One region of the Catenuloplanes atrovinosus genome, then DNA from elsewhere that is predicted to be linked to it. Evidence: riboswitches for the same ligand, from Rfam matches in the RefSeq annotation. Region 1 holds a riboswitch; the other holds the start of a gene.
What was found. Region 1 has a riboswitch for ZMP and ZTP ahead of J2S41_RS13770 (bifunctional 5,10-methylenetetrahydrofolate dehydrogenase/5,10-methenyltetrahydrofolate cyclohydrolase). Riboswitches for the same ligand answer to the same signal wherever they lie in the genome.

Region 1 (6,930 bases):
CGATTACGTGCACCGAGCGTCGTGGCCGCGCGCGGTTCTCCCAGAGCCCGGAGATCCGGCGACGTGGTGGTGACTCAGCCTGAGGACGCGGGCAGCGGTTTGGTGAGCGCCAGTTGGGTCTTGCGGGTGGTGTAGCCGTGCCGGTGGTAGAAGGCGTGCGCGGCCGTCCGGTCACTGCCGGATCGGACGTACATGCTGGTCGCGCCGTGTCTGGTGGCCCAGCGCTCGGCGGTGGCGAGCAGTGCGGCGCCGGCTCCGGTGCGCTGGGCGTCGGCGGAGACGGCGAGCCCGCCGAGTTCGGCGCGGGTGCCGACGATGAGACTGTGACCGATCAGGACGTGGACCCAGCCGACGACCCGGTCGGTGACGGCGACGTAGACGACGTTCGATTCGCCGAGCAGCCCACCGAGCCGGGAGGTGATCTCCGCGGCCGGCACGTCGTAGCCCATGGTGGCGATCAGTTCCTGCAGCGTCGCGGCATCACCGGCGTCGGCGAGGCGGATCGCGGGGGATGGGATCAACCGTGCGGCGTACGCCGGGAACTCCGGATATGCCGCCTGCGCGGCCCGCACGGACGGCAGAGCCGGCCGGCCGGCGCGGACTGCCCGGTGAGGGCCCGCGGTGACCGGCGGATCAACCTTTACCGCTTCGGTGGATCGCTCCACCTGCTCTGCGGCCTGGGCCGTGGGTTCCGCAGGCTGCGGCCACGACGGCCCTGCCGCTTCGGCGGACGGCTCCACCTGCTCTGCGGCCTGGGCCGTGGGTTCCGCAGGCTGCGGCCACGACGGCCCTGCTGCCTCGGCGGACGGCTCCACCGGCTCTGCGGCCTTCACCGCCGGTTCCGCAGGCTGCGGCCACGACGGTCCGGCAACGTCGGCGGATGGCCCCACCGGCTCCGCAGTCTGTGCCGCCGGTTGCGGAGGCTGCGGCCACGACGGCCCGGCCGCGTCGGCGGATGGCCGCACCGGCTCTGTCTCTGCCTTCGGAGGCTGCGACGACGGTCGGGTGGCTGCGGCCGACGGTTCCGCCCGGTCTGGTGATCGCACCGGTGTTGCGGTACGTCGCGGGGGCGAGGGCCAGGTCCCCTCGGCGGACGGCTCCACGAAGTCGGCCGGGTCTGCCGGCGCCGCCGTTGCCGGAGGCTGCGACGACGATAGCCGGGCCGCGTCCGACGGTGACACTCCGGATGCCAGCAGGGCCGCGTAATCGTCCACATCGGTGGCGATCACGGCGGCCAGGCCGTCCGAGCCGAGGTAGACGACCGGGGGGTTCGCGTCGATCAGCCACAGGGCCACGCAACCGTCGGAGGCGTCGCGGGCCAGGACGCGGAACTCCGTGCCGGATGCGCGGTCCGACGCGGTCCACGATCGCCACCAGTCGCGGGTCTGGTTCGGGTTCCACTCGACCGGCTCGCAGCCCACCGCCGTGTGAAGGTCCCTCACAGCGATGCCAGGAAGGCGTCGACGGCGGTGCGGAACTCGTCCGGGCGTTCCACCCACGGATAGTGGCCGCAGTCCGGGATCGTGACCGTTCGTCCGTGTGGGAACAGGCCCGCGACGGCCTGCACCGGGGCCAGCCCGACCGCGTAGTCGACCGCGCCGGCCACGACCAGCACTGGCGCGGTGACCGCGGCGAGGCGGGCGGGCAGGTCCGGCGGGGTCTCGGCGAAGTAGGCGCGGGCCGCTCGCGCGCTGACGTCGCCGACCAGCGCGTGGGCCTGTTCCGTCGCTCCCCACCGCGCGTACGTGACCGGTGCGGCACCGCGGAACCACGCGTTGAGGGTCACGTCGTCGGCCGCGTCGTCACCGGTGGGTGCGGGTGGACCGCCGGCCCACAGCGCGAGCGCGTCATCGACGGCCGGGTCGCCGCGGCGGGGCGCGATCAGCGTGTCGGCATCGGACGGTACCGGGACCAGCCAGGTCGACGGCGGCGTGATCAGCACCAGCGCGGCGACACGCTGCGGATACTGTGCCGCGTAGGCGATCGCCAGGCGGGTGCCGGCGGAGTGCCCGGCGATGATCAGCCGCTCGCGGCCGAGCGCGAGCCGCAGTTCCTCCAGGTCCGCCGCCTGTTCCCAGAACGATGCCGGCTCCAGGCCGGACGATAGCCCGATCCCGCGCAGATGCGGGATCACCAGCCGGAACCCGTTCGCGCCGATACCCGCGAGGTCACCGAGGTACTCCGGGTGCCGTGCGGCGCCACCGGACAGCGCGACGATCGGCTCCCCGTCCTCCTGCGTGGTGTCGTAGTGCAGCATGACGCCGACGCTACCGGTCACAATGACGATTCCCGCCGGGGTGGGCACGGCGATGTCCGCGGGCGAGCCGGATTCGCGATGTGCGTGCCGGCCGGCATCACCCGTCAGCGCCACCCGGCCGTGCACGCCGGACGGAGAACCAGGACCGCGATTCGGCTGCCGCCGACCGCCTCCGGCCAACGCGGTTCCGCCGATGTATGCCGGTCAGCGCTGCGCCGGGGGTGCGCCGGGCGAGCGGATCACGCCCGCGATCATGCTGCTGCGGGCCGGAGCGATCGCGCGATTTCCCCGGTGTGCGGCGGTTGACGCCGCTCCCCGTGGTGTGCGCTGCGACCGGTCACCACCTGCGACCGCACCGGCGGGCGAGCGGGCCAGACGATCATGTTGTGCTGGAAGCGGGTCACCACCCGCCACCGCACCGGCCGGCGGGCAGGCGGGACGATCATGTCCTCGTGGTGTGCGCTGCGAGCGTTCACCAGGCGCGACCGCACGACGGGCGGGCGGGCGTGTTGCGCTGAGAGCGGGTCACCACGCCCCACCGGCAGGCAGGCGGGCGGGCGGGCGGGACGATCATGTCCTCGTGGTGTGCGCTGCGAGCGTTCACCAGGCGCGACCGCACGACGGGCGGGCGGGCATGTTGCGCTGGAAGCGGGTCACCACCCGCGACCGCACCGGCGGGCGGGCGGCGGCGGGACGGACGATCATGTGCCGGGGTACGGCGTGTGCGCCCGGCACATGATCGTGGCGTTTCAGGCCGTGGCGCGTTCCGCCGCCGCTACCGCGTTGCGGAAGAGCATCGCGACCGTGGTGGGGCCGACGCCGCCGACCCGTGGGGTGATCGCGCCGGCGACGTCGGCGCAGGTCTCGTCCACGTCGGGGAGGATGCGGCGGCCCTCGTAGCGGACGCCGCCGCCGATGACGACCGCGCCGGGCTTGACGTGCTCGGGCTGGATGATCCCGGGTACGCCGGCCGCGGCGATCAGGATGTCGGCGCGCTGCGTGTACCGGGCCCAGTCCGGCACGCCGGTGTGGACCACGGTCACGGCGGCGTTCGCGGTGGGGCGTTTCTGGGCCAGCAGCATCGCGAGCGGGCGGCCGAGTGTGGCGCCCCGGCCGAGGATGACCACCTCACGGCCGGACACGGGGATGTCGTAGTGCGCGAGCAGCGCCTCGATGCCGGCGGGTGTGCACGGCAGCGGGCCGGGCAGGCCGAGCGCGAGCCGGCCCATGTTCAGCGGGTGCAGGCCGTCGACGTCCATGTCCGGGTCCATCACCTGAAGTGCCCGGTCGTAGTCGAGGTGCTTCGGGATCGGGTATTGCACGAGCAGGCCGTGCACGTCCTTGTCGTCGTTGAAGCCGCGGATCACGCGCTCCAACTCGGCCTGGGTGACGTCGCCGGGCAGGTGCGCGTGCGGGGAGACGAAGCCGAGCTCGCCGGCCTGCTTCTGCTTGATCCGGATGTATCCGGCGCTGGCGTCGTCGTCGCCGACCAGGATCGTGGCGAGCGCGGGCGTGACGCCCTTGGTCTTGAGCGCGGCGACGCGGGCGGTCACGTCCTCCAGGACGGCGTCGGCGACAGGCTTACCGGGAAGAAGTCGGGCAGACATGAGACTCCTGCAAACCGTGGGCGCCCAGGCGGTCGACTCCCACGACGAGCTCCCCGATGGTCGCTGCCATCCCCGTGCCGCCAGTCGCTGTCGCGTCCCAATATGCACCATGAGCACCTGGCCACGCCAATCCCGTCACCCGCGTTCGGTCTTGACCGTGACCACCCGCGGGAATGGCAGGGAGGAGCGCCAGCGACGACCGGTGCCCGCGGGAGCGTGCGGACCGCGGCCACGCCGGAAGCGGGCAGATCGAATGGCCTCTACAGGGTGGTCGCCCGGGACCACTGCGCCACCAGGTCCGGCGAACCCATGACGGTCGGCGCCGGGATGCGGTGCCACAGGTAGAGGTAGAGCTCCGCGATTCCGCCGAGAACGACCGCGTCGCCGTCGGCGGTGCTGGTGACGCGGCGCCAGCGGGGGGTGGCGCCGCCGAGGTCGACGCGCCAGATCTCGCCGGTGTCGGCGGCGGCGAGGATGAGCGTGCCGGTGAGCGGTTCGCCGCCGTCGGGCATCAGGCGGCGCTGGATGGTCGGGTGGTGCAGCATCGCGCCGAGGAACTCCTCGATGCCGTCACGGGCGACGGCCGCGTCGACGCGGGACGGCTGCCGCAGCGCCTCGGCCGCGTCGAGGCCGTGGACGACGGCTTCGTGCAGCATGCGGCGGGGCCAGCCGGCGGCACGGCGGTCGTGGCCGAAGGTCCAGACCGGGCGGTCGGGATCGGTCGACTCGAGCGTGGCCAGCAGCCGCTGGGCGCCGATGAGCAACCAGACGGTGAGCTCGCCGGCGTCGTGCGGCACCTCGGCGGCGAACGCCTCGAACGGCAGCCGGCGCGGCATGCCGGAGGCGACCATGGCCTCGGCCCAGCGGTGGGTGGCGCCGATGTGACCGGAGAGCGTGCCGAGGTCCCAGCCGGGGCAGGCCGGGACCGGGGTGGCGGGGTCGGCGTCGGCCACGAGGTCGACCAGGCGGCCGACGGCGCCGCGCAGGGCGCTCAGGTGTCCCGCGTAGTCCAGGCCCAGCTCCGTGCTCATTCCGAAAAACCTACCGGGGTACGGACGGTCACGGCCAGGGGTCATCCGCGCACCTGGACGTCGAGCGCGCGCATCCGCGCCGCGACCAGGTCGGCGACCGCGCGCACGGCGGGGGAGAGCACCGTGTCGGGGCGGTGGGCGATCGCGAAGGTTTCGTGTCGCCTGGGGCGCAGCGGGGTCCAGCCGAGACGGTCGGGCAACCGGTCACCCTGCGCGCGCAGCACGCCGCGCCAGGTCACGGTGTCCGCGATGCCGCGGGCGGCGATCTCCAGCGCGGTCTCCGGGTCCTCGACCTCGACGCGCGTGGTCAGCTGGTGGCCGGCCGCCTGGAGGTCGCGGGCGAGCATCCGGCGGGTGGAGTCGTCGTCGCGGAAGCTGACGTCCGGCAGCACCAGGGGCGCGGTGGCCAGCCGGGCGGGCGTGACGGCCTGGGCGAGCCGCTCCGGGTCCGCGCTGACGTAGACCAGTTCGTCGCGCATGACCGGGGTGACCGCGAGCCCTTGCGTGGAGGAGGCGGACAGCGCGATGACCGCGGCCTCCAGCGTGCCGCGGCGCAACTGGGCGGCGATCTGCGCGGAGTTGAGGCCGGCGAGTTCCAGCCGGATGCCGGGGTGCCGTTCCAGCACGTCGGCGACCAGGCCGGCGCCGAGGTAGAGGCGGGCGGTGCCGAACACGCCGAACCGTACGGTGCCGGTCAGCACCTCGCGGACCCCGGCGACCGCGCGGGTGCCGGCGTCGACGGCGGCGAGCGCGGCGGTGGCGTGCGGCAGCAGCGCGAGCGCCGCCTCGGTCGGCGTCAGCCCTCGCCCGGCGCGCCGGAACAGCCGCGCGTCCAGGCCCGCCTCCAGCAGCCTGACCTGCTCGGACAGCGACGGCTGGGCGTAGCCGAGCGCGGCCGCGGCGGCGGTGAACGACCCGTGGTCGACGGTCGCGAGGAAGCAGCGCAGCTGATGCAGCGTCACCATAGGGATTTCCTTCGGCCGGTGAAGGAAACCAAGGCTACCTCTCTAGATCGGCACTTCCTATCGTGACCGGGTGGGATTCGTGTTGTGCCTGGTCTCGGCCACCGGCTTCGGGCTGGCGCCGCTGTTCGCGAAGCAGGCGTACGCCGGCGGAATGTCCGTGACGACGATGCTGACCGTACGGTTCGCGCTGGCCGCGCTGCTGCTGTGGGGCATCGTCCTGATCCGCCGCCGCCCGGTGCGGATGACCGGCCGCACGCTCGCGGTCGTCATCGGGCTCGGCGCGGTCGGCTACGCCCTCCAGGGCGCCGCCTACTTCGGCGCGGTCGCCACGATCGACGCGTCCCTGGCCGCGCTGCTGCTGTACACCTACCCGGCGCTGACCACGATCCTCGCGGTGGCGCTGCGCCGCACCCGCGCCGACCGCCGCCGGATCGCCGCGCTGACGGTCTCCGGCACCGGCCTGGTGCTGCTGCTCGGCGCCGGGTTCGACGCCGGCGTCGGCATCCTGCTGGCGCTGACCGCGGCCGGCACCTACGCGGTCTACCTGACCGTGTCCGAGACCCTGCCCGAGGACCTGGACGTGTTCGCCCTGACCGCGATCGTGTGCACCTCGGCCGCGGTCAGCATCGCACTGGGCGCCACGATCACCGGTGGCCTGCACGCCCCGGCCGTCCCGTCCGCCTGGCTGTGGGTGCCGGCCATCGCGGTGATCGGCACGGTGCTGCCGATCGCCGCGATGTTCGCCGGCGTCCGCCGGGTCGGCGCATCCACGGCCGCGATCCTGTGCGGCCTGGAACCGGCGGTCACGGTCGGGTCGACCGCGCTGGTGTTCGGCGAGCGGCTGACCGCGGCGCAGCTGGCGGGCGGCGCCGCGATCCTCGCCGCGGTGGTCATCCTTCAGACCCGCGGCCCGGCGATGACCCCGGCGCGCAGCGCGGCGGCTCCTCAGACGCGCAGCGCGGCGGCCACTCAGGCGCGCAGCGCCGCGATGAACCACTCGAACGCGGGCACCTTCGGCGTGAACGGCTCCCAGCCGTTGAGCGTGCCGAGCAGCGCCCAGTAACGCTCCA
Region 2 (6,930 bases), 4.0 Mb from region 1:
GTGCGCGACCGGAAACGATCAGGCAATCGACTCCAGCAGGCGGACCGCCGCGGCCGGGCCGGGCAGCGCCGCCCAGCCGGCGCGCAGCGCGCGGGCGGTGTCGCGGCAGCCCGGGCCGGCCAGCACGGCCGCGGCCTCGGCGGCGGCCCGCTCCGGCGTGACGGTCTCCGCGTCCAGCACGCGGCCGAGGCCGAGCGCGGCCACGCGAACCGCGTTGTCCGGCTGGTCCGCGCCCATCGGCGCCACCAGCATCGGCAGCCCGTGCGCCACCGCGCCGAGCACGCTGCCCGAGCCGCCGTGCGAGACGACCAGGTCGCAGCGGGGCAGCAGTTCGTCCTGCGGCACGAACCGCTCGATCCGCACGTGCGCCGGCTGCGGCCCGAACACGGCCGGGTCGAGGTGGCGGCCCACGGTCATCACCAGGTCGGCGGGGAGGTCGCGCAGCCCGGCGAGGACCCGCTCGAACAGGTCGCCGGACTCGATGTTGAACTCCGTGCCGAGCGTGAAGTAGATCAGCGGCCGGTCGCCGCCCTCGGCGATCGGGGGCATGGTCTCGGCCGGGCGGATCGCGTGGCCGGTCGCGGGCAGCGGGAACGCCGGGTCGCGGAAGCCCGGCGGCACCGGCTCCAGCACCAGGTGGCGGCCGAGCATGGCGAGCCCGCCGTCCGGCGGCAGCCCGAACTCCGCGCGCACCTCGTCGATCGCCTCGGCCACGTATCCGTCCTGGACGAACGACCCGGCCGCGAGCACCACCACGGTGGCGTGCGGGATGCCCAGCCGCTCCGCCGCGATCATGGCGCCGTAGTCGACCTCGTCACAGACGATCAGGTCCGGCCGCCACTCGGCCGCCTGGGTCAGCAGCCGGGCGGCGCGGTCGGGCCCGGCCTTACGGACGAACATGTCGGTGACCACCCGCCGCTCCCGAGCCTCGTCCAGCGGCGCCAACGGCAGCCGCTCGCGCCGCTCGGGCGTGGGCGCGTCCGCAGCGCCGTTGTCCAGCACCTCGAAGCCGGCCCGCCGGACCGTGTCGACCATGCGCGGCCCGGCCGACAGCGCCACGTCGTGACCGGCGGCCCGGGCGGCCCGGGCGATCGGCGTCAGCGGCAGGAAGTGCCCGGCACCGCCCACGAACGAGAACAGGATGCGCATCATTCGATCTTATTATCTGGGAGATGCTTCCCGCAATACGAGAAGCGGGGCCTATCGTCGGGGTATGTCAGCCGTATACACGCACGGTCATCACGAATCGGTGCTGCGCTCACATCGCTGGCGCACCGCGGACAACTCGGCCGCCTACCTGCTGCCGCACCTGCGCGCCGGCCAGTCGCTGCTGGACGTCGGCGCCGGCCCCGGCACCATCACCATGGACCTCGCCGCGCTGGTCGCGCCCGGCCGGGTCACCGCCATCGAACTCACCGAGGACGCGCTCGCGCTCTCCCGCACCGAGGCCGCGGCGCGCGGGGTGACCACGGTCGACTTCGCGGTCGCGGACGTGCACGACCTCCCCTTCCCGGACGACGCGTTCGACGTGGTCCACGCCCACCAGGTGCTCCAGCACGTGGCCGACCCGGTCCGCGCGCTCGCCGAGATGCGGCGCGTCTGCCGCCCCGGCGGCGTGGTCGCCGCCCGGGACAGCGACTACGACCGGTTCGCCTGGTTCCCCGCCGTCCCCGAACTGGACGAGTGGCTGGCGCTCTACCGCGCCACCGCCCGCGCCAACGGCGGCGAGCCCGACGCCGGCCGCCGCCTGCTCTCCTGGGCGCGCGCCGCCGGCTTCACCACCATCACCCCCGGCGCCGGCGTCTGGTGCTACGCCACCGACGAGGACCGCCGCTGGTGGGGCGGCATGTGGGCGGACCGGATCGTCGAGTCCGCGATGGCCCGCCAGCTCCTCGCCGCCGGCACCGTCACCCCCGCCGACCTCCAGCGCCTCGCCGCCGGCTGGCGCCGCTGGTCCGACTCCCCCGACGGCTGGTTCACCGTCCTCCACGGCGAGATTCTCTGCCACGCCTGACCGGACCGGCACCGGGTTTGCGCACCCGCGGATCCGGCAGGGAGGCCGGCCACGGCCGACCGGTGCCCGCTCCGAGCTTGCGGACCGCGACCACGCCGGGAGCGGGCAGAAAGGAATTCTGATGGTGATGGGCAAGCGAAAGGCCCGCTCACCGGTACGCGGGAGCGGGCCTTCCGGGTGGGCTTACAGCGAGACCGCGCCGTAGAGCGGGAACGGTGCGAGCAGCTCGGTGGCCTGCTTGGACACGCGGTCGGCGACGGCCGGGTCGAGGTGGAACCTGGCCTTGGAGTCGGGGTCCGGCGTGGTCTGGGACAGGACCGTGTGCATCAGGTCGGCGATCTGGTCCATCTCCGCCGTACCGAGACCGCGGGTGGTGAGGGCTGGGGTGCCGACGCGGATGCCGGAGGTGTACCAGGCGCCGTTCGGGTCCTGCGGGATGCTGTTGCGGTTGGTGACGATGCCGGAGTTGAGCAGCGCCTGCTCGGCCTGGCGGCCGGTGAGGCCGTACTTGTCGACGTCGATCAGCACCAGGTGGTTGTCGGTGCCGCCGGAGACCACGGTGGCGCCGCGCCGGAGCAGGCCCTCGGCGAGCGCCTGGCTGTTGGCGACGATGCGCTGCGCGTAGTCGGCGAACTCGGGGCGGCGGGCCTCGGCGAGCGCGACGGCCTTGGCGCCCATGACGTGCGCGAGCGGGCCGCCGAGCACCATCGGGCAGCCGCGGTCGACCTGCTCGGCCAGCTCGGGCTGGCAGAGCACCATGCCGCCGCGCGGGCCGCGCAGGCTCTTGTGCGTGGTGGTGGTGACGATGTGCGCGTGCGGGATCGGGTCGAAGTCGCCGGTGAAGACCTTGCCGGCGACGAGGCCGGCGAAGTGCGCCATGTCGACCATGAAGGTGGCGCCGACCTCGTCCGCGATCTCCCGCATGACGCGGAAGTTCACCTTCCGGGGGTACGCGGAGTAGCCGCCCACGATCACGGCCGGCTTGAAGTCGCGGGCGATCTCGCGCAGGCCGTCGTAGTCGATCTGGCCGGTGGCCGGGTCGACGCCGTAGGAGCGCTGGTCGAACATCTTGCCGGAGATGTTCGGCCGGAAGCCGTGGGTGAGGTGGCCGCCGGCGTCGAGCGACATGCCTAGCATGCGCTGGTTGCCGAACGCGGCGCGCAGCTCGGCCCACTCGGCGTCGGTCAGGCTGTTGACCTGCGTCTTCTTGAGCTTCGCCAGGTACGGCTGCTCGACCCGGTCGGCCAGGATCGCCCAGTACGCCACCAGGTTCGCGTCGATGCCGGAGTGCGGCTGCACGTACGCGTGCGGCGCGCCGAACAGGGCCTTGGCGTGCTCCGCGGCGACGGACTCGACGGTGTCGACGTTCTGGCAGCCGGCGTAGAAACGGCGCCCGATGGTGCCCTCGGCGTACTTGTCGGAGAACCAGTTGCCCATGGCCAGCAGCACGGCCGGGGACGCATAGTTCTCACTGGCGATCAGCTTGAGCGACTCGCGCTGGTCGGTCAGCTCGGACGCGATGGCGTCGGCGACTCGCGGCTCGACGGAACGGATGACCTCGAGCGCGGCACGGAAGGCGGTCGACTCGGCGTTCAACTCGGACATTGGACCTCCCTATCACAGGTGGAAGAGGCCCAGGCGCGCGGCAGACGCCCGGTGTGGGCGGGACCGCTCCCCGATGGTTGATCCATCTGACAGCGCCAGTCACGGTCCGCCTCGGAGCATACCCGCTGCCCCGCGGATCGCGGCCAGGCTCGATGATGAATTCATGCGTGAGGTCACCATCAACACCGACATGATCCGCCTGGGCCAGTTCCTCAAGCTCGCAGACGTGATCGAGGCGGGTTCGGACGTGAAGTACCTGCTCGGCTCCGAGGACGTCACGGTCAACGGCGAGCCCGAGGACCGGCGCGGACGGCAGCTCTTCAAGGGCGACGTGGTGACGGTGGGTGACGACATCACGCTGGTGGTGGCCTAGCGTAGGTTCGATCCATGGGCACCTACCTCGGCAGCGCCACGCTGTTCGCCTCCGACGGCACCGCGCAGACCGTCAAGCACACCAGCATCCGTACCCGCCGGGACGCCGGCACCGGCGTCGTCACCTGGACCGGCACGCTCGACCTCAGCGACGGCGAGATCGCCGACCTGCTGCTCCCCTCCGGCGAGGGCACGCTGCGCCTGCCGGACGGCACGGAGGCCTCGGTCCGGGTGTCGGCCGGCGGCGCGTTCACCGGCACGGCCACCCAGCCCGCCTGAGACGAAAGGGCGCGCCGACCGCAGCGGTCGGCGCGCCCTCCGGGTGCGTTACGGCGATCAGGCCTGGAACTTCAGCTTCCGGCGACGCGCCATCAGGAACAGGCCGGCACCGGCCGCGAGCAGCACGATCGCGCCCGCGGTGATCGAGCCGACGGCCGCGCCGGTCAGCGGCAGCTCCGGCTCGCCGTCACCCGGCGTGAACGCGACCGGCGTGGTCGACGGCCCCGGGCTGGCCGGCGTCTCCGGCGTGCCGGTCGGCACCGGGGTGGTCGGGGACGGCGACGGCGTGCCGGTCGGCGGGGTGGTGACGCCGCAGTCCGCCGGCTTGGTCCAGGCGACCTCGCCCTTCAGCGCGTCCAGGTCGCCATCGACCTTGACGGTCAGCCCCTCGGAGCCCGGGAACATCACCGGCGGCGCGGTCTGACCCGGCTTCACCGTGATGGTCTGCGGCTGGCCCGTGCTCGGCGTGAAGGTGACGGTGAACTCCTTGCCGTTCTCCGGGTTCTTGACCGTGAAGCTCAGGCCCTCGCAGGTCTGGGCCACGGTGGCCTCCGGGGTGCCGACCTCGGGAACCTGGCAGTCCTCCGGGGTGCTCCAGGCGCCGCGGTAGAGCTCCTTGCCACGCGAGCTGACCACGATGTTCTTGGCGTTCGCGGCCGGCACGGTGACGGTGGCGGGCTCCTGGCGGGCCTTCAGCGTCTCGGTCTTGCTGAAGCCACCGTCGGCGGTGATCGTGAACGTCTCGCTGTGCGTGCTGCGGTTGATCAGCTTGAGCGCGACGTTGCCCGTGCAGTCCGGCAGCGGCTCGACGGCGGGCTCGGCCTTGCAGGTGCCGGAGCCGCCGTTGTACCAGGCGTGCTGCGGCTGACCCGGCTTCGGCGTGGAGCGGTTGCCGGGCGCGCTGCTCTCGCCGACCTTGCGGCTGTTGTAGCGGTCACTGCCGTCGGTCAGCGGGTTGATGATGTCCGCGCCGAAGACGAAGTCCACCTGGGTGAAGCACTCCGGGACCTCGACCTTGAACTCCAGCTTGTTGACGCTGAGCTGCCCCGCCGTGGCCGGCACGAACTTCTTCACCGAGCTGTCCAGCACGTGCTGCGGCGTGGCGAACGTGGCCGACGGCGCCGTGTAGGAGACCAGCGCGAACGCCTGCTCCGCGCAGAGCGGGCCGTTGAGCAGCTTGATGCTGGCGGTGCCCTTCGGACCGTCGAAGGTGTGCTGATACTTGGCCTGCTCGGGGGTGACGCAGCTGGGCTGGTGCCCTCTGGTGGCGCTGGCCGGGGAGCCGACCGTGGCCAGCCCGGTCAGGCCGAGGACCACGCCGACCGCGAGAGCGGCGACGCGGCGGATACGGGGGACGGATTTCATGGGTGCGACGCTCCAAAAGAGGGGAACGAGCGAGGCACGCCGATTCGACGGTCGGCGCGCCCCGAGTGATGCCGATTCAGTGGTGCTGCTTCACGGCCCAGCGGTGAGCGCCACTCTCCGGCGGCGGCTCATAACACAGTGGACGCTCACAACGCAGGGTTACGCCTTTTCCTACGGAATGGAGTCGAGGGGGACGCGCGAGGTGGCCGACCGTCTGCCATGGACGGAAGCCGTGCTCGCGGCGCGACTGAGATTAACCATTCGCCCGGCAGCAAAGAAATCTTTTAGGATGCCCTTAATCTGTTGAGATCATTCCGAGACATTTCATGCACTCAATGCAGCGGCATGGACGCGGTGGGTACTTGCGCCGAAGCAAGAGTTCACCCGACGGCCGCTTCGGCGGAGTTGCGGTACAGCCACGGGAGCAGGCCGACGGCGGGCAGCGTCGGCCATGGCCCGGGTCGGGTAACATGACCTTCCGCGCCCTCGTAGCTCAGGGGATAGAGCAACGGTTTCCTAAACCGTGTGTCGCAGGTTCGAATCCTGCCGGGGGCACCCTGGCCACAGCCTTGATTCACATCTGGTGGATCTTCGCGTGGCGCGATCCGTGGGGCCGGTGGCCCAGCTCGCGGCGACCTCTGCGCGTTTGGCGTGGACCGGATCGACGCCGATGATTCCGGGCCGTACCGCCGGATCGCCGCCGGCCTCCGTGCGGCGGTCCGGTGTGGTGCGCTCCGGCCGGGCGGTCCGCTTGCGACCGCTATAGATGTAGTGATTCGGGGGCGTGCAGGCGGAGCATCGTGGCGCCGACCATGGGTGGGATGTGGCGGCGGGCGGCCAGGGAGACCTCGATCATGGTCGCGAAGTGGCGGGCTCAGGGGCCTGCGGAGGCGTACGCGGTAAGGAAGTGGTCGCGGAAGGATTCCATCGGCCAGACCGGGGCGTCGGGGGCGGGCTTGAGGCCGGTGGTCCAGTTCCAGGAGGCGATGCGGTCGAGGACGGCCGGGTCCTTGGCGACGATGGTGACCGGGACGTCGTGGCTGGCGTTCGGGCCGGTGACCGTGGTGGCCGGCTGGTGGTCGCCAAGGAAGATCATGACGGTGTCGTCGGTGCCGTGGCGTTCCAGGTAGTCGAAGAGCGCGGTCAGCGAGTACTCGATGGAGATCCGGTACGCCTCGCGGGTGCGGTTCTCGTCGGTCGGGGCGGGCGGGTTCGCGGCGATGCGCTCGGGCATGCCGGCGAACGCGGAGCCGTCGCCGACCGAGTCCCAGTCGATCATCTGGGGGATCGAGTCC

Region 2: another riboswitch for ZMP and ZTP. It lies ahead of J2S41_RS31710 (glycine hydroxymethyltransferase); the one in region 1 lies ahead of J2S41_RS13770 (bifunctional 5,10-methylenetetrahydrofolate dehydrogenase/5,10-methenyltetrahydrofolate cyclohydrolase).

The regions. Positions count from the first base shown of each region.
Region 1 covers NZ_JAVDYB010000001.1:3,068,208-3,075,137, reverse strand. Annotated here, with positions in the region: gene J2S41_RS13780 (GNAT family N-acetyltransferase) at 75-1,421, opposite strand; gene J2S41_RS13775 (alpha/beta fold hydrolase) at 1,439-2,257, opposite strand; gene J2S41_RS13770 (bifunctional 5,10-methylenetetrahydrofolate dehydrogenase/5,10-methenyltetrahydrofolate cyclohydrolase) at 3,007-3,864, opposite strand; ZMP/ZTP riboswitch at 3,880-3,961, opposite strand; gene J2S41_RS13765 (maleylpyruvate isomerase family mycothiol-dependent enzyme) at 4,125-4,895, opposite strand; gene J2S41_RS13760 (LysR family transcriptional regulator) at 4,937-5,860, opposite strand; gene J2S41_RS13755 (EamA family transporter) at 5,931-6,923, shown strand; gene J2S41_RS13750 (helix-turn-helix domain-containing protein) at 6,830-6,930, opposite strand, start outside.
Region 2 covers NZ_JAVDYB010000001.1:7,114,746-7,121,675, forward strand. Annotated here, with positions in the region: gene J2S41_RS31700 (glycosyltransferase) at 19-1,149, opposite strand; gene J2S41_RS31705 (methyltransferase domain-containing protein) at 1,214-2,014, shown strand; gene J2S41_RS31710 (glycine hydroxymethyltransferase) at 2,198-3,619, opposite strand; ZMP/ZTP riboswitch at 3,640-3,732, opposite strand; gene J2S41_RS31715 (RNA-binding S4 domain-containing protein) at 3,783-3,992, shown strand; gene J2S41_RS31720 (hypothetical protein) at 4,007-4,270, shown strand; gene J2S41_RS31725 (LPXTG cell wall anchor domain-containing protein) at 4,328-5,635, opposite strand; tRNA gene J2S41_RS31730 (tRNA-Arg) at 6,118-6,190, shown strand; gene J2S41_RS31735 (sulfatase-like hydrolase/transferase) at 6,510-6,930, opposite strand, start outside.